Regions from separate parts of the Streptomyces sp. NPDC047117 genome, predicted to be linked through region 2. Evidence: riboswitches for the same ligand, from Rfam matches in the RefSeq annotation. Region 2 holds a riboswitch; each other region holds the start of a gene.
What was found. Region 2 has a riboswitch for cobalamin ahead of ABZ840_RS28880 (ribonucleoside-diphosphate reductase subunit alpha). Riboswitches for the same ligand answer to the same signal wherever they lie in the genome.
Positions count from the first base shown of each region.

Region 1: it holds a riboswitch for cobalamin, as region 2 does, so the genes downstream of both, ABZ840_RS32585 (energy-coupling factor ABC transporter permease) here and ABZ840_RS28880 (ribonucleoside-diphosphate reductase subunit alpha) in region 2, are expected to answer to the same signal.
Region 3: it holds a riboswitch for cobalamin, as region 2 does, so the genes downstream of both, ABZ840_RS06135 (CoA-acylating methylmalonate-semialdehyde dehydrogenase) here and ABZ840_RS28880 (ribonucleoside-diphosphate reductase subunit alpha) in region 2, are expected to answer to the same signal.
Region 4: it holds a riboswitch for cobalamin, as region 2 does, so the genes downstream of both, ABZ840_RS10890 (prenyltransferase/squalene oxidase repeat-containing protein) here and ABZ840_RS28880 (ribonucleoside-diphosphate reductase subunit alpha) in region 2, are expected to answer to the same signal.

Region 1 covers NZ_JBEYUN010000023.1:27,330-31,791, reverse strand. The annotation lists gene ABZ840_RS32600 (ATP-binding cassette domain-containing protein) at 1-546, opposite strand, end outside; gene cbiQ (cobalt ECF transporter T component CbiQ) at 543-1,292, opposite strand; gene ABZ840_RS32590 (energy-coupling factor ABC transporter substrate-binding protein) at 1,299-1,667, opposite strand; gene ABZ840_RS32585 (energy-coupling factor ABC transporter permease) at 1,664-2,368, opposite strand; cobalamin riboswitch at 2,398-2,603, opposite strand; partial or broken gene ABZ840_RS32580 (4-hydroxythreonine-4-phosphate dehydrogenase PdxA) at 2,764-2,904, shown strand; gene ABZ840_RS32575 (hypothetical protein) at 2,930-3,148, shown strand; gene ABZ840_RS32570 (pirin family protein) at 3,145-4,062, shown strand.
Region 2 covers NZ_JBEYUN010000017.1:167,359-171,820, forward strand. The annotation lists gene ABZ840_RS28875 (ribonucleotide-diphosphate reductase subunit beta) at 1-180, opposite strand, end outside; gene ABZ840_RS28880 (ribonucleoside-diphosphate reductase subunit alpha) at 180-2,537, opposite strand; cobalamin riboswitch at 2,759-2,903, opposite strand; gene ABZ840_RS28885 (GNAT family N-acetyltransferase) at 3,030-3,542, opposite strand; gene mctP (monocarboxylate uptake permease MctP) at 3,624-4,462, opposite strand, start outside.
Region 3 covers NZ_JBEYUN010000003.1:35,251-39,712, forward strand. The annotation lists gene scpA (methylmalonyl-CoA mutase) at 1-485, opposite strand, end outside; gene ABZ840_RS06130 (methylmalonyl-CoA mutase family protein) at 485-2,293, opposite strand; cobalamin riboswitch at 2,460-2,639, shown strand; gene ABZ840_RS06135 (CoA-acylating methylmalonate-semialdehyde dehydrogenase) at 2,867-4,390, shown strand; gene ABZ840_RS06140 (acyl-CoA dehydrogenase family protein) at 4,397-4,462, shown strand, end outside.
Region 4 covers NZ_JBEYUN010000005.1:32,996-37,457, reverse strand. The annotation lists gene ABZ840_RS10895 (SCO2322 family protein) at 1-203, opposite strand, end outside; gene ABZ840_RS10890 (prenyltransferase/squalene oxidase repeat-containing protein) at 200-1,492, opposite strand; cobalamin riboswitch at 1,685-1,825, opposite strand; gene ABZ840_RS10885 (MBL fold metallo-hydrolase) at 1,906-2,943, opposite strand; gene ABZ840_RS10880 (aldehyde dehydrogenase) at 3,092-4,462, shown strand, end outside.

The DNA of each region.
Region 1 (4,462 bases), on a different contig from region 2:
CAGCCGTTCCTGGCCGTCCGGGTCCAGCCCGGCGGTCGGCTCGTCGAGGATCAGCACTCTCGGCCGCATGGCGACAGCGCCGGCGATCGCGGTCCGCTTGCGCTGCCCGTACGACAGCAGGTGGGTGGGGCGGTCGGCGAGCGCGGTGATGTCCAGCGCGGCCAGCGCCTCCTCGACGCGGGCCCGCACCTCCGCGTCGGTCAGGCCGAGGTTCAGCGGGCCGAAGGACACGTCCTGGGCGACCGAGGCGGCGAACAGCTGGTCGTCCGGATCCTGCACCACCAGCTGCACGGTGGTCCGCAGCCGGGTCAGCCCCTTGCGGTCGTACCGCACCGGCTCCCCGCCCACCGCCAGCTGCCCGGTGCGCGGCGCGAGCCCGCCGCTGAGCAGCCGCATCAGCGTCGTCTTGCCGCTGCCGTTGCGCCCCAGCAAGGCCAGCGCGCGCCCCTCGGGCACGTCGAAGTCGAGGTCGCGCAGGACGGTGGGCCCGTCCTCGTACGCGAAGGACGCGCCCCGCAGCGTGAGCAGGGCGGGGGAGTCGCTCATGACAGGGGCCTTTCCAGAACGAGGGTGAGGACGGCCAGCGCGACCAGCAGCGCCACGCTCGCGGCCGTGAAGCGCGCGGAGATCCGCGCCTCGGGCACCAGAACGCGCAGCGTGCCGTCGTACCCGCGCCCGGCGAGCCCGGTCTGGAGCCGCGCCGCCCGGTCGAAGGCGCGCACGAAGGCGGTGGCGGCAAGCCCGCCGAGCGAACGCCAGGCGGCCGCCCGCGTGGTGTGCCCCAGCCGCGCGGCCTGCGCCTCGCGGATCCGCCGTACGGAGTCGAGCAGCAGGAAGCTCATCCGGTACGTGACCAGCGCGACGTCCACGACGGGCGCCGGCACCCCGGCCCGCACCAGCCGCGGCAGCAGGTCCGACATCGGGGTGGTGAAGGCGAACAGCAGCACGCCGAGGGAGGCGGCCGAGGTACGCAGCAGCAGCTCAGCGGCCCGGACCGCGCCGCCCTCGGCCGGCGACACGAAGCCGTCCGCGCCGCCCACCTGTACGAGCAGCGGCAGCGCGCCGGTGACGCAGAAGCCCAGCGGCACCCGGTACGCGCGCCACAGCCGGCGGCCGGGCACGCCCGCCGGGCCGAGCAGCACCGCGAGCGCCGTCAGCAGGACGAGCGCGGCGCCCGGCCAGGGCGGCAGGGAGATCGCCAGGACGGTGAGCCCCAGCCCGAGCACGGCCTTGTCCACGGGGTGGCGGCGGCGCCAGCGACTGCTGTGCGCCGCCGCGTCGATCGGCAGCACGTGGGCTCAGGCCCCTTCGGCGGTCGATTTCCCGGCGCCGTCCGGCGCGTGCCCGTCGTCCTGACGTGCCCGCGCCCGCTCCTCGCCCTGCCGGCGGCCGCGGCGCAGCCCGAAGTAGTACGCGAGCACGCCGGCACCGAGGGCGGCCTGGAGGGCGAACAGCGCCGACTCGATCTCCCCGGACGGCGGTTCGTAGAGCGGGGAGAACCACGGCTCGTAGTCCGGCTCGATCTTGGTGATCGCGGTCTCCGCCTCTGAGTCGGAGCCCGTGAACGGTTCCTTCTTGTGGTCGCCGAGGCCGAGGGCCAGCGGCAGGACGGCGAGTGCGACCACGGCGAGCAGCAGCAGTGCGTTGATCTTCGTGTGGCGCTTCACCGGGCCGCCTCCGCGGTCGCGTCGGACTGCTTCCGCCCGCCGCTCAGGAGCACGCCCAGCCGGGTCAGTTCGCCCTTGCTGGACTGCACCAGAAGCCGCATCACGAGGACGGTCAGGAGCCCCTCGCTGATGGCGAGCGGGATCTGCGTGACGGCGAAGATGGAGCCGAACTTGCCCAGCGCGCCGAGGAAGCCGCTGCCCGGGTCGGGGAAGGCCAGCGCCAGCTGCACGCTGGTGACGCAGTAGGTGGACAGGTCGGCGACGAACGCGCCGAAGAACACGGTGACCATCAGCGGCACGCCGTACCGGCGCAGCAGCCGGTAGACGCCGTACCCCGCCCACGGCCCGACGATCGCCATCGAGAAGGCGTTGGCGCCGAGCGTGGTCAGGCCGCCGTGCGCCAGCAGCAGCGCCTGGAAGAGCAGCGTGATGGTGCCGAGCACCGCCATGATCGGCGGGCGGAACAGGATGGCGCCGAGGCCGGTACCCGTGGGATGCGAGCAACTTCCCGTCACCGACGGCAGTTTCAGCGCGGACAGGACGAACGTGAAGGCGCCCGAAGCACCGAGGAGCAGGGTGGACTCGGGGTGCTCCCTGACCTCACGGGTGAGTGACCGGACTCCGTGGACGACGAACGGCGCCGACGCGACGCCCCAGGCGACCGCGTGCGCCGGTGGCAGAAAACCCTCGGCAATGTGCATGGCTCAGCAGACCCTCTCCAGCACCTCGTGGATGGTTGACGTGCCGAGGCCGGTCTCCTGGCTGACGGGTAACACCGCCCGTGCTCCGCCTTCCCGGGTCACAAGGACCCAGTGGCTGCCCGCGAGGGCCGGAGCCGGACTTCCCGATCACAGTGGCGAGGGCCGCACCGGCATCACACCGGATTTCCCGTTACCAAGGCGTGGCGACAGTAGTGCCAGGCCGTCGGTGCTGGCAAGCACGGCCATGCCGCGCACCCGGCCGTGACCACGCCCACCGTCTCCAGGACTCCGTGGACGCCGACGCACAGGATGGCGACGCTGCTGACGACCAGCGCCACGGTCATCCACGGACTTGTACGGAAACGCCGCGGTACGCCGGTATGGCGGAGCCGCCAGACCTCGCCATCGGCCTGCCGGTGATCCGCACCTCCGTGGACCACGGCACCGCCTTCGACACCGCCGGTACCGGCAGGGCCGAGGCCGGTAGCATGATCGAGGCGCTGCGGCCGGCCGCCGAGACGGCCGCCGCCCGCTGAACCGACGAACCGGTAAGGACACCAGATGCCGCCCACCGCATCCCAGGCCCGGCTCACGGCCGACGGCCGCCTCGCCCGGACCTACGGCGGCGCGATGGCGGGCCGGACCCTGGTCACCCACCGCACGGCGCCCCGCGACCAGGTCACCCCCTTCACCGACCGCGGCATCCGCGTCGTCCAGGTGGAGCCCCTCGAAGAACCGGGCGGCGGAGCCCTTCAGTCGCAGGGAGGCGACGCGTCATGAGCAACGTCGAGGTCCTCGCCCCGCGTGACGTCCCGCTGGGCGGCCCCCGGTCGATGACCGTACGCCGCACGCTGCCGCAGCGGACCCGGACGACGATCGGCGCCTGGTGCTTCGCCGACCACTACGGTCCCGACGACGTCGGCGAGTCCGGCGGCATGCATGTCGCCCCGCATCCGCACACCGGGCTCCAGACGGTGAGCTGGCTTTTCAGCGGGGAGATCGAGCACCGAGACAGCCTGGGCAGCCACGCCTTCGTACGGCCCGGCGAGCTGAATCTCATGACGGGCGGGCACGGGATCAGCCACTCGGAGGTCTCCACCGCGCGCACCACCGTCCTGCACGGCGTGCAGCTGTGGGTGGCGCTGCCCGATGCGCACCGCGACGCCGAGCGGGACTTCCAGCACCACGTCCCCACACCCGTCCACGTCGGCGGGGCCGAGATCCGGGTGTTCCTGGGCACGCTCGCCGGCACCACCTCCCCGGTACGGACGTTCACCCCGCTGCTCGGCGCGGAGCTCACCCTCGCACCTCGCGCCACGGTCACCCTCGCCCTCGACCCGGCCTTCGAGCACGGCCTCCTCGTCGACCGCGGGGACATCCGCATGGCCGGCGCCCCGCTCCGCCCGTCCGAACTGGGCCACCTCCCCACCGGACACGACACCCTGACGCTGGTGAACGATTCGGACGACGCCGCCCGCGCGGTCCTGCTCGGCGGAGCCCCGTTCGAGGAGGAGATCGTCATGTGGTGGAACTTCATCGGCCGCAGCCACGACGACATCGTCCGGGCGCGGGAGGAGTGGGAGCGCGCCTCCGACCGTTTCGGAACCGTCGACGGCTACGACGGGAAGCGCCTCCCCGCCCCGGCCCTGCCCCACGCCACCCTCACCCCGCGCGCCAACCCGCCCCGCCACTGACAGCAAAGCGCCCCTGACGGCAATCGGCCCCGGCCCCGCTGGATGCCGGACCGGGGCCGACATGCTCAGCCGGTGAGGGTGCTACTCCGCCGGCCCCGCCGTCCTACGGCGGCGCATCCACCACACCAGGCTCCCGCCGGCGGCGAGCAGCATCCTGACCTGCCGTCCTGGCTGGAAGCCCGGTCCCGGGAGTTCGCCCGGTGGTGCCGGGGGACCGGAGCGCCGGAGGGCACCTGGGACTTCTCCCGGCCTCATCGACACCCCGCCGTAGCCGCCCCCCCCGGGCAAAGGGAGGCCGGGGAACCGGCCCCCTCGGACTGATCCTCACCCTGTTCTGGGAACTCGACGACGCCGACGAGCCGGTCGAAGCCCACCTCACCGACATCCTCACGGACTAGCC
Region 2 (4,462 bases):
CACGTCGGAGTGGAGGTCGACCTCCTCCACGGTCCAGGTGTTCTTGATCGCGTCACGGTAGCGGTCGTAGAAGTCCGGGTACCGCATGGGCCGCAGGGTCAGCTCGAAGCCCGGGTCGAGGAGGTTCTTCACGCCGGTCGTGGTGGTGTGGCTGGCCGCGGCGTTCGTCTCGGTGGTCATTACTGGCAGGCCTCGCAGGACTCGGGGTTTTCCAGGGAGCAGGCGATCGCCTCGGGGTCGCTCGCCTGCTGGGGGACGGGAGCGGTGGCGGTGGCAGCCGCGGCGCGCGCCGACTGCGCGATCCGGGTGGCCGGACGCGACCGCAGGTAGTACGTGGTCTTGATGCCGCGCTTCCAGGCGTACGCGTACATCGAGCTGAGCTTGCCGATGGTCGGCGCCGCCATGAAGAGGTTCAGGGACTGGCTCTGGTCCAGGTACGGCGTGCGGTCGGCGGCCATGTCGATCAGCGCACGCTGCGGGACCTCCCAGGCGGTGCGGTACAGCGCGCGGATCTCCTCGGGGACCCACGGCACGTCCTGCACCGAGCCGTTGCCCTCGCGCAGCGCCTCACGGGTCCGCGCGTCCCAGCTGCCCGCCTTCTTCAGATCCTCCACCAGGTACGCGTTGACCTGCAGGAACTCCCCGCTCAGCGTCTCGCGCTTGAAGAGGTTGGAGACCTGCGGCTCGATGCACTCGTACACGCCCGCGATCGACGCGATGGTCGCGGTCGGCGCGATGGCCAGCAGGAGCGAGTTCCGCATGCCGGTCGCGGCGATGCGGTCGCGCAGCGCCGCCCAGCGGTCCGCCCAGCGCGGCTCGGCGTTCGGGTAGTGGTCCGGGTGCAGCACACCGCGCGCCGTACGCGTCGCCGACCAGTTCGGGTGCGGCCCGTGCCGCTCCGCGAGGTCGGCGGACGCCTCGTACGCCGCGAGCATGATCCGCTCGGAGATCCGGGTGGACAGCTCACGCGCCTCCGGCGAGTCGAACGGCAGCCGCAGCCGGAAGAAGACGTCCTGCAGCCCCATCAGGCCCAGGCCCACCGGACGCCAGCGCGAGTTCGACGCACCGGCCTGCTCGGTCGGATAGAAGTTGATGTCCACGACACGGTCGAGGAAGGTCACCGCCGTACGGACCGTGGTGTCCAGCTTCGCCCAGTCCATCTCGCCGTCGGCGCCCAGGTGCGCCGCCAGGTTCACGGACCCGAGGTTGCACACGGCCGTCTCGCCGTCGTCCGTGACCTCCAGGATCTCCGTGCACAGGTTCGAGGAGTGCACGACCCGGCCCGGCTCCGCCGTCTGGTTCGCGGTCCGGTTCGCGGCGTCCTTGAAGGTCATCCAGCCATTGCCGGTCTGCGCGAGAGTGCGCATCATCCGGGAGTACAGCACCCGGGCCGGCACCGCCTTGACGGCCTTGCCCTCGGCCTCGGCCCTGCGGTACGCGGCGTCGAACTCCGCGCCGTACAGATCCACCAGCTCCGGCACGTCCACGGGCGAGAACAGGGACCAGTCCGCGTCCGCCTCGACCCGGCGCATGAACTCGTCCGGGATCCAGTGCGCGATGTTCAGATTGTGCGTACGCCGCGCCTCCTCACCGGTGTTGTCCCGCAGCTCCAGGAACTCCTCCAGGTCCGCGTGCCAGGTCTCCAGGTACACACAGGCCGCGCCCTTGCGGCGGCCGCCCTGGTTCACCGCCGCGACCGAGGCGTCCAGCGTGCGCAGGAACGGCACGATGCCGTTGGAGTGCCCGTTGGTGCCGCGGATCAGCGAACCGCGGGCGCGCACGCGGGAGTACGACAGACCGATGCCGCCCGCGTGCTTCGAGAGGCGCGCGACCTGGTGGTACCGGTCGTAGATCGAGTCCAGCTCGTCCAGCGGCGAGTCCAGCAGATAGCAGGAGGACATCTGCGGGTGGCGGGTGCCGGAGTTGAAGAGCGTGGGGGAGGAGGGCAGGTAGGAGAGCGTGCTGGTCAGCGCGTACAGCTCGGCGACGTCCGCGAGCGCCCGCTCGGAGTGGTCCTCGGCCAGGCCGCACGCCACCCGCAGCAGGAAGTGCTGCGGCGTCTCGACGACCTTGCGGGTGAGCGGGTGCCGCAGCAGGTAGCGGGAGTACACCGTACGCAGGCCGAAGTAACCGAAACGGTCGTCGGCGCCGTCCGCGAGCGCCCGGTCGACCAGCGCGTCCAGCGCGGCCGCGTGTGCGGTGACGAACTCGGCCGTGGAGTCGGCGATCAGCCCCTCGCGGTGACCGGTGGCGACCGAAGCGGCGAAGCCCGTCGCGCCCTGGCTCGCGGCCTCCTCGGCGATCGCGGCCGTCAGCAGCCGCGCGGCCAGCTTGGAGTACTGCGGCTCGTCGCCGATCAGCCCCGCCGCGGCCTCCATCGCCAGCTCCCGCAGCTCCGCCTCGTCCGAACCGGCGTGCCGGCCGCGCAGCGCGGCCGCCGCGACCTTGCCCGGGTCGGTGGCCGGCAGGTCGGCGGTGAGGTCGGTCAGGGTGCGCAGCAGGGCCGTACCGGGAGCGTCATCGGGCCGCTCGGCCACCGTCCGAGGGGCCTGCGCCTCCTGTGCCGCTTGCGCCTCTTGTGCTGACTCCGCTGGCGCGATGGTCACCTTGTGCTCTCCTCACTCGGCTGGGGCCGGGGAAGAGCGGAGGAGGCGTACGGGCAGCCGCGCCGGACACCATGCCGGGCACGCGGACACACCACGCAGCGTCCACCGGCCCAACCCGCGGAGCCCGGACGTCTCGACGCCCGTGCCGGAACGGCTGCGGGCGTACCGTCGGCAGGTCATCGGACTCGCGAGCGGGCGGTAAATACCCACTCCACATACCGTTGCGGGACAGTTCCGGATTCGCACCGGATTCCCCTGCGGCGACAGCGAGGACGAGCATACATCTTGTGTCGCCCCACGCGACCATCCCTATATCTTGTGTCGCTGCGCTGCTGTGCGTACCGCGATACGTACGGATGGTCACGGGCCGCCGGTGCGGGCGTCGGCTCCCGGGCGTCACATCCCGGCGTCGGATCCCCGGCGTCAGATCCTCGGCCTCAGATCCCGGGCGTACGTCAGCAGGGTGCCGAGGCCCGGCACCGGCGACCAGTCGCGCTCCGGCGTACGGGTGAACCCCAGCCGCCCGTAGAGACGGTGGGCGCCGTGCATCGCACGCTGCGTGGACAGCACCAGCCGACCGCAGCCCGGCGTCTCCCGCGCCCGGTCCAGACACGCCCGTACCAGCGCCTCGCCCACACCCCGGCCGCGCGCCTCCTTCGCCACCACCAGCATCCGGAACTCCGCCTCGCCCGGCCCGGCGATGTCCGCCCACGGCCCGCCCGCCGCCACGAACGTCACCCCGCCCAGCACCTCGCCCTCCGCCACGGCGACCAGCACCTCCGCCTCGGCCGCCCGGCGCGCCACGTCCCGCAGCACGGGCAGGTACGCGTCGTCCGCCCCGAACTCCAGCAGCCCGTCCCCGAGGTACGCCTGGGCCGTGATCTCACCCAGCCGCGCGTGCTCCGCCGCCCGTATCCCCCTGATCACGAAGTCCATGACCGTCAGTGTGCACCAGGGGTACGACAACGGGCCGCCGGTTGTCACCGGCGGCCCGTCGGCCTCACGAATGCGGGCGGATCAGTGCGCGGAGCCCGCCGTGGCCGGCGGCAGATCCACCTGGACGCCCTTGTCGCCGGCGTCCGCCGTGTAGTCCTCCGGCGAGGTCTCGTCGACCCCGGCCGGCGCCTTCGCGGCCCGCAGCACGACCGTCAGCACGACCGTGACCAGGACGTTCAGCACGAACGCGGTCAGGCCGATGTAGCCGATCTCGCCGATGCCGGGGATCTCCGCGTTCGAGCCGCCGAAGTGCTTCTGCGTCGGGCTGGCCACGCCGTACGCAGCGACCGTGCCGTACACCATGCCGACCGCCCAGCCGGCGAGCAGCGCCCAGCGGTGGAACCAGCGGGTGAACAGGCCGCCCACCAGCGCCGGCATGGTCTGCAGGATCCAGATGCCGCCCAGCAGCTGGAAGTTGATCGCCACCGTCTTGTCCATCGTCAGGACGAACGCCAGCGCGCCGACCTTCACCAGCAGCGACACCAGCTTGGCGACCTTGTGCTCCTGCGCGGGCGTGGCGCCGGGCTTGAGGAAGTCCTTGTAGATGTTGCGGGTGAACAGGTTCGCCGCGGCGATCGACATGATCGCGGCAGGCACCAGCGCGCCGATGCCGATCGCGGCGAACGCCACGCCCGTGAACCAGTCGGGGAACATGTTCTCGAACAGCTGCGGAATCGCCAGCTGCCCGTTCTGCACCTTGATCCCGGCCGCGATCGCCATGAAGCCCAGCAGCGCGAGCAGGCCCAGCATCAGCGAGTACAGCGGCAGGATCGTGGTGTTGCGGCGGATCACGTTGCGGCTCCGCGAGGACAGCGTCGCCGTGATCGAGTGCGGGTACATGAACAGCGCCAGCGCCGAAC
Region 3 (4,462 bases), on a different contig from region 2:
ATCTTGTCCAGCGGGATGCCGTCGAAGAGCTGGCGCATGTCGTAGATGGAGTCGATGGCCACGCCCGCCATGCCGACGTCACCGGTCACCCGCGGGTGGTCGCTGTCGTAGCCGCGGTGTGTGGGCAGGTCGAAGGCGACCGACAGGCCCTTCTGACCGGCCGCCAGGTTCCGCCGGTAGAAGGCGTTGGACTCCTCGGCCGTGGAGAAACCCGCGTACTGGCGGATGGTCCAGGGCTGGTTGACGTACATCGTCGGGTACGGGCCGCGCAGGTACGGCGCGGTGCCGGGGAAGGTGGCCAGGAAGTCCAGGCCCTCCAGGTCCTGCCCGGTGTAGAGCGGCTTCACCGGGATGCCTTCCGGCGTTTCCCAGAGCCGGTCGTCGCCGTCGGCGGCCTTCTTGAAGGCCGCGCGCCATTCGTCGGTGGCCGCGCTGCCGGTGGTGGGTGTCCCCAGGTCGATCGCGGAGAAGTCGGGGATGGACATCAGGACACTCCCATGCGGTCGAGCGTGGCGGAGAGCACGGCAACGGCGTCGCCGCCGGCGGACACGTAGGTGTCGATGCCCGCGTACGTGCCGGGGCGGCCGGCGAGGAACACGTGCTGTGCGCCCGCTTCCCGGAGCGACTGTGCGGCGGCCTCGGCCTGCTCCTCGTACAGCGTGTCGCTGGAGCACAGGCACACTTCCCGGGCTCCGCTCTCCTCGAAGGTGCCTTCGGTGACGGGCTCGATGCCGCCCGCCTGGAAGAGGTTGGCGGCGAAGGTGAGCCGGGCGGTGTGCGCTGCGGCCGGGCCGAGCGCGGCGAGGAAGACGCGGGGCCGTGTGCCGGTGGCGGCGAGGTGGGCGTCGGAGCGGGCCCGCAGCGCCTCGTACGCCTCGTCCCGCCGTACCCGGGGCAGGCCCCCGGTCGGCGGCTCGGGCGCGGGTTCGCGGACGACCGGCTTCTCCGCCAGGTGCGGGAACTCGCTGACCCCGGTGAGGGGTTCGCGTCGCGCGGCGAGCTTGGCGGACCGCTGTGACCAGGACTCGGCCAGCCGCTCGCCGACCATGCCGGAGCGCAGTGCCGCCGCCTGCCCGCCGGACCGCTCGATCTCCTGGAAGAAGTCCCAGGCCGCGTGCGCGAGCTCGTCCGTGAGCCGTTCCACGTACCAGGAGCCGCCCGCCGGGTCGATCACCCGGGCAAGGTGCGATTCCTCGATGAGGATGGTGGAGGTGTTGCGGGCGATACGGCGCGCGAACGCGTCCGGCAGCCCGAGCGCGTGGTCGAAGGGCAGTACGGTCACGGCGTCGGCGCCCGCCACCCCTGCGGCCAGTGTGGCCACCGTGGCGCGCAGCATGTTCACCCACGGGTCGCGGCGCGTCATCATCACCGGCGAGGTCACCACGTGCTGGAGCTGCGCGCCCGCCTGTGGTGCTCCGCACGCCTCGGCCACCCGGGCCCACAGCCGGCGTGCCGCGCGCAGCTTGGCGACGGTCAGGAACTGGTCGGCGGTCGCGGCGTACCGGAACTCCAGCTGCGCGCACGCCTCTTCGGTGCTCAGTCCGGCGTCGGTCAGCTCGCGGAGGTAGGCGACGCCCGTCGCCAGGGAGCAGCCCAATTCCTGGGCCGCGGATCCGCCTGCCTCGTGGTACGGCAGGGCGTCCACGGTCAGCGCCCGTATCCCGGGGTACCGCGCGGCGCACGAGCGGGCCAGTTCGGTCACGGGGGCGATGTCGTACGAGCGTCCGGTGCGGGCCTCGTGGCCCAGCGGGTCGCCGCCCAGGTTGCCGCGAGCGGCGTCGGAGGCGACGCCACGCTCCTCGTACAGCCGCAGCAGCTCCCGCGCGGCCGGTGCGACCTCGTCGCCCGCGTCCAGGACGACGGGAGCCAGGTCGAGGTACACGCCGTCGAGGGCGCGGCCCAACGAGGCGACGGGAATGCCGGACCCGCCGACGGCCAGCCACAGGGAGGTGACGCCGTTTTCCAGGTCGGCCAGGACGGCGTCGCCGTCCGCGACCGTGTGGCGCTGGCGTACGTCCCAGCCGCCGGCCGTGTTGCCCTCGGCCCGGCCGCCGCGCACGAAGGGCGCGAAGCCGGGCAGGCCGGAGTCGGGCGCGTGGTCGCGCGCGGTGTAGAGGGGACGGGTGCGAAGCCCGTCCTCCAGCGCGGTGGACAGGGCGTACTCCGCCTCGGCGCCAGAGACTTCCTTGCCCGACTTGCGCAGCACACCCGCTACCAGGTGCTGCCACTGCTCATGTGTCGCGTCAGGGAACTCGGCCGCCAGGGAAAGCCCGTCGTCAGGCAGGACCGTCATGCTCGGATGTTAGGCCACGTTAACAATGGAGCGGCAGAGGGCATGGTTGTGACCTTGTTCTCTTCCGCTGGGTGGCATGAACCGCCGCCCTGCCGGGGTAGGGGACCGGGCCCCCGTTGAGAAGCGGCGGATGGGCCGGCGGGGGTGGAATTACTAGGACGTCCAACTATATAGTCGCCGTCAAGGCCCGCGGTGCAGGGAAGCCGGTGCGATTCCGGCGCGGTCCCGCCACTGTGACCGGGGAGTACGCCGCCGAGCAGCACGCCACTGACGAGAGACGTCGGGAAGGCGGACGGCGCACGCTGATCCGGGAGTCAGGATACCGGCCGCGGGATGTTCCGTGTTGTCCACGAGGATGGAGCTGACACGCATGGCATCGGTGCGCGTTCACGATACCGGCGGTCCCACCCGGCCGACCGTGATTCACCGAGGAACCCCACCGCACGCGGCCGCCACGGCCTGACGGTCCCTCCGCCATACGCGATCTCGCGCGCCCCCGCACACGTACGTCACCGCGTCCGTGTGCGACGGCACCGCGCGCCATCCCGGATCACCTGACGAGAGCAGGCACCCATGATCCGCGCAACCGACCGCGCCTCCGTGCGCGAGCTGACCCACTACGTCGGCGGCAAGCACACCCCGGGAACCTCGGGGTCCTACGGCGACGTGTACGACGCCAACACCGGCGAGGTCCAGGCCCGTGTGCCCCTCGCGAGCAGGACCGAGACCGAAGCGGCGATCGCCGATGCCGCACTGGCACAGCGGGAGTGGGGCGACTGGAACCCCCAGCGCCGCGCCCGTGTCCTCATGCGGTTCCTCCAACTGGTCGAGCAGGAGAAGGACGAGCTGGCCAGGCTGCTGTCCTCCGAACACGGCAAGACGGTCGCCGACGCCCACGGTGACATTCAACGTGGTCTGGAGGTGGTGGAGTTCGCGGCAGGCATTCCCCACCTGGCGAAGGGCGAATTCACCGACAACGCCGGCACCGGCATCGACGTCCACTCGCTCCGCGCGCCCCTCGGAGTGGTCGCCGGCATCACCCCCTTCAACTTCCCGGCGATGATTCCTCTCTGGAAGGCCGCACCGGCCCTGGCCTGCGGCAACGCCTTCATCCTCAAGCCTTCCGAGCGGGATCCCTCCGTCCCGCTGCGCCTCGCCGAACTCTTCCTGGAGGCCGGCCTGCCACCCGGCGTCCTCAACGTCGTCAACGGCGGCCGGGAAACCGTCGACACCCTCCTCGAAGACCCCCGCGTCGCCGCCCTCGGCTTCGTCGGCTCCACACCCGTCGCCGCGCACGTCTATGCCACCGCCGCCGCCCACGGGAAGCGCGCCCAGTGCTTCGGCGGCGCCAAGAACCACCTGATCGTGATGCCGGACGCCGACCTCGACCATGCCGTGGACGCACTGATCGGCGCCGGATACGGCTCCGCCGGTGAGCGCTGCATGGCCATCTCCGTCGCCGTCCCCGTGGGGGAGGAGACCGCCGACGCATTGGTCGCCCGCCTCAAGGAACGCATCGCCGGGCTCCGCATCGGCCGCAGCGACGACCCCGACTCCGACTTCGGACCGCTCGTCGGCAGGGACGCCGTCGACCGGGTCCGTTCGTACGTCGATCTCGGTGTCGAGGAAGGCGCCGAACTGGTAGTGGATGGGCGGGACTTCACCCTCCCCGGGCACGAGAACGGCTTCTTCGCCGGGGCTTCCCTGTTCGACCGGGTCACCCCTGCCATGCGCATCTACCAGGAGGAGATCTTCGGCCCCGTCCTGACCGTCGTCCGCGCCGCCGACTACGAGGAGGCCCTGCGCCTGCCCAGCGAGCACGAGTACGGCAACGGCGTGGTCATCTTCACCCGCGACGGCGACACAGCGCGCGACTTCACCCGGCGCGTCGACACCGGCATGGTCGGCGTCAATGTACCCATCCCGGTGCCCGTCGCGTACCACACCTTCGGCGGCTGGAAGCGGTCCGGCTTCGGCGACCTCAACCAGCACGGCCCCGACGCCATCCGCTTCTACACCCGTACCAAGACGGTCACCTCGCGCTGGCCCGCCGGCCTCCGGGAAGGCGCCGGCTTCACGATCCCGACGATGGGCTGACCCGCCATGACCAGCACTCTGCTCACCGAGGACCAGCAGGCCCTCGTCGAGACCACCCTCGACTTCACCCAG
Region 4 (4,462 bases), on a different contig from region 2:
GCGCCGCCGTCCTCGGGGCGGGCGGTCGAGGGCCCTTCGGTGGCGTACGACCAGGTGCTCTTGCCGCGCGCCGGCGCGTCCGCCGTCCAGAAGGACCAGTAGCGGTACTCGTCGGCGTGCGCGGGGCCGGCGGCCAGGCCCGTGGCCGTACCGGCCAGGACCAGGGCGCCGGCGCCGCGTGCGATCCGGGCGGCGTGCCTCACAGCTGGTTCTGCTTCCGGCGGCCGCTCAGCAGGAAGCCGATGCCCGCGCCCACCGCGAGGCCGACGAGCACGACCCACCACACGGAGATGCCGCCCTCGTCCTTCTGCTCGGCCTCCTGGCCCTGCGCGTGCTGCTGCGCCGCCGGCTTCGGCCCGGTCGCGTTGAGCTTCGCCACGAGGTCCGTGCCCCCGAAGGCGCGCGGGTCGGCACCGGTGGCGTGCGCGGCGAGGATCAGCTGTGCGTAGGCGGCCGGGCCGCTCTGCTTCGCCCAGGCGGCGGAGTGGCCGCGGAGCCACTCCAGCGGCTGCTTCGCGTCGTCGGGCCGGCCGGCGGCCGCGAGCGCGACCACGGCGTCGGCGGTGTTGCCGACGTCCGGCTGGTCCTCGGCGCCGGGCATGGCGGACATCAGGTGGTGGCCGTGCGCGGCCATGGCGGAGACGAGGTGATCGGCGCCGCCGCTCGCGGCACCCTGCGCGTCCTCGGCCGCTTCCTCGCAGGACGTCTTCTTCGCGGCGTCCCCACCGGGCTCGACGACGAAGCCCTTGCCCATGGCCCCGGTCACCGCGGCCGCCGTCGCGTCGTCGTTGGCCGCGAGCTTCCCGTCCTTGGCCTGGAACGCGAACGCGCCGCGGTCCGCCCTCTTGACGTCGCAGCCGAGGCGGAAGGCGAGCAGCGCGTCGTACGGCGACTTGCCGTCCTTCTTCGGCAGCGCCGCCTCCTTCGTACCCGTGGCGGTCAGCGCGCCGATCACGACGGAGGTGGAGTTGGCGTCGCTGTCGGCACCGGCCGCCGAGCCCCAGCCGCCGTCGTCGTTCTGCGCGGACTTCAGCCAGGAGACGCCCTTGCGGACCGCGTCGGAGTGCCCGCCGACGGCGGCCAGCGCCTGGACGGCGGCGGACGTCTGGTTGGTGTCCCGCAGGGTCTTCGCGTCGCAGTCCTGATGGGGGTCCCCGCTGTTCGAGCGGAGCCGAGAACTTGGGGGAGGGTCGGCGCGGTACGCGGTGAACGCGCCGTCGGCGCACTGCTGCCCCACGAGCCAGTCCACTGCCTCGTCCGCCGGGCGCACGCCCGTGGCGTCCTGGGCCAGCAGCGCCAGCGACTGCCGCCAGACGCCGTCGTACTTGGGGTCCGTGCTGCCGTACAGGCCCTTCGGGAGCTTCGGGGAAGCGCCGGGCGCGGGGGAGTCGGCGAACGCGGCGGGGGCAGCGGCCGCGCACAGCACGGCGGCGGCCAGGGCCGCGGCGCAGCGGCGCACCGGGGCGGCGAGGGAGCGGGCCGTGATGGCCATGGGGTCGGTGCCTCTCGGTCGGTTCGCGGGGTGCGCGAGGTGGGGCTCACACAGCCGTGGGGGACACGCAGCCGCACTCCGCCGCACCACGTCCGCGACTCGCGCGCGGCGCGGTGGCACCGGGCTCAGCTCCGTATACCTCGACGGTGCCGCGCGCCGGGCGGCCGCTGAAGGGCGGCCGGCGGCACGCGGGAGCCTTGGGTGTGCCCCGCCGGGTGTTCCGGCTCGCTCCGGCGCGCGGGTGCGCACCAGGGCTCACGGCTGCGGGTCAGCGCCGGTTTTCCACCGGCTTCCCCCGGTCGGGCACGAATGAACTTGTCGCAACACTTTAACCGGCGGGTAGCGGCCGGCTCCCGGCACGTACGGGATGCGTACGGCCGCCCGTACGCCCTCGCGTCCGGACGGCCGGTGCCTCACACCGCCCGGTACGTCACCGGGTCCGAGCCCGGCACCGGCTCCGCCAGCCCCCGCTTCACCAGGCGCCGCAGATGGGCCTCGGCCTCGGAGAGGGCGATGGTGCGCGAGGCGTACGGGATCCGCTCCCAGGGGCGGTTCCACTCCATGGCCTCGGCGAGCTGCCAGGGGGTACGCGGCGTGGCGAGCAGCGCGCGCAGGCCGCCGAGCCGCTCCTCGTGGTGGGTGAGCAGCTCCGCGACCCGCTCCGCCGCGCCGGTGAAGGCGTGCTGGTGCGCGGGCAGCACCTCGGCGGCGCCGAGCCGGCCGATCCGCTCCAGGGAGTCGAGGTAGTCGCCAAGGGGATCAGTGACGGTGACGTCGTCCGGGTCCTCGTACAGGCCGACGTGCGGGGTGATGCCGGGCAGCAGGTGGTCGCCGGAGAAGAGGCGCCCGTTCCCGGGGTGCGCCGCCGGATGTGCCTCCTCCAGGTGCAGGCAGACATGGCCCGGGGTGTGCCCCGGCGTCCAGACGGCCCGCAGCCGCCGCCCCGCGAGGTCCAGCAGCTCGCCGGGGACGATCTCGCGGTCCGGGAGCGCGGGCCGATTCTCGGGGAGCGCGCGGGTGCGCCCCTTGGCGCGGGCCGCGTACAGGGGCGCGAGGTGTTCCTCGGGCGCGCCCGCCGCGGCGAGCTTGTCGATGAGGTACGCCAGCCAGCTGCCCGGTTCGGCCTCGCGGGTGCGCCGGACGACCGCGGCGTCGGCGGCGTGCATCGCGATCCAGGCGCCGGAAGCCTCCCTGACCCGCGCCGACAGGCCGTGGTGGTCGGGGTGGTGGTGGGTGATGAGCACGCCGTGCAGGTCGGTGACGGCGGTGCCGCAGGCGGCGAGCCCGGCGGCGAGCGCGTCCCAGGAGTCCGGGTCGTCCCAGCCGGTGTCGATGAGCACCGGACCGCGGTCCGTCTCCAGCAGGTGCACGAGGGTGTGCCCCAGCGGGTTGTCCGGTATGGGCACGGCGATGCTCCACACCCCGCCCCGGTGGTCGATCACGTGCGGCATGCCATCGCCCCTCTCGGCCCGCACGCCGTCGCGTGCATTGCCCACTATAACTAGAACTGGTATCAGTTCTGATGCTGCGTCAGATCAGTTTTCCGGTGACGCGACAGGTAACGGCGGCCCGCAGGAGGCGGAATCGATGACTGGATCGATGACTGGCCCGATCGAGCACGGACAGCTCTACATAGGTGGTGAGCTGGTCGATCCGGCCGGCCGGGACACCATCGAGGTCGTCTCCCCGCACACCGAGCAGGTCATCGGCCGGGTGCCGCACGCCTCCCGGGAGGACGTGGACCGGGCCGTCACGGCCGCGCGCGCGTCCTTCGACTCGGGAGTGTGGGCCCACACCCCGCTCGAGGAACGGATCGCGGTCGTCACGCGGATCAAGGACGCGTTCGCCGTGCGCAGCGAGGAGTTCGCGCGGCTCATCAGCGCGCAGAACGGCACCCCGTACACCTCCGGGATCATGGTGCAGTCGCTGGCCGCGATGATGGTCTGGGACGCGGCGATCACGGTCGCCCGCGACTTCGCGTACGAGGAGCGGCGGCAGGGCGTGCTCGGGCCGCTGCTGATCCGCCGTGAACCGGTGGGTGTGGTCGCGGCCGTGGTGCCGTGGAACGTCCCGCAGTTCACCGCCGCCGCCAAGCTCGCCCCCGCGCTGCTGGCCGGGTGCTCGGCGGTGCTGAAGGTGTCGCCGGAGACGCCGCTGGACGCGTATCTGCTCGCGGAGATCGCCACCGAAGCCGGGCTGCCCGAAGGGGTGTTGTCCATCCTCCCGGCCGACCGGGAGGTCAGCGAGTACCTGGTCGGGCATCCGGGCGTGGACAAGGTGTCCTTCACCGGCTCGGTCGCGGCCGGCAAGCGCGTGATGGAGGTGGCCGCCCGCAACCTCAGCCGCGTCACGCTGGAGCTGGGCGGCAAGTCGGCCGCGGTGATCCTGCCGGACGCCGACCTGGACGCGGCGGTCGCCGGGATCACGCCCTTCGCGTGGATGATCAACGGCCAGGCCTGCGTGGCCCAGACCCGCATCCTCGCGCCGCGCTCGCACTACGACGAGATCGCCGAACGGTTCGCCGCGGCGGCCTCCGCGCTGAAGGTCGGCGACCCGCTGGACGCGGCCACCGAGGTCGGCCCGCTGGTCGCCGAGCGGCAGCGGCGCCGCTCGCTGGAGTACATCGCCGCCGGGCAGCAGGAGGGCGCCAAGGTGCTCGCGGGCGGCGGCAGGCCGGCGGACCAGGGGACCGGCTGGTACGTGGAGCCCACCCTCTTCGGCGACGTCACCCCCGGCATGCGCATCGCCCGCGAGGAGATCTTCGGTCCGGTGATCTGCCTGCTCCCGTACGAGGACGAGGCGGAGGCGGTGCGGATCGCCGACGACTCCGACTACGGCCTGTCGGGCTCGGTGTGGACGGCGGACGTCGAGCGCGGCATCGAGGTGGCGCGCCGGGTGCGCACCGGTACGTACTCCGTGAACACCTTCAGCCTCGACATGCTCGGGCCGTTCGGCGGCTACAAGAACAGC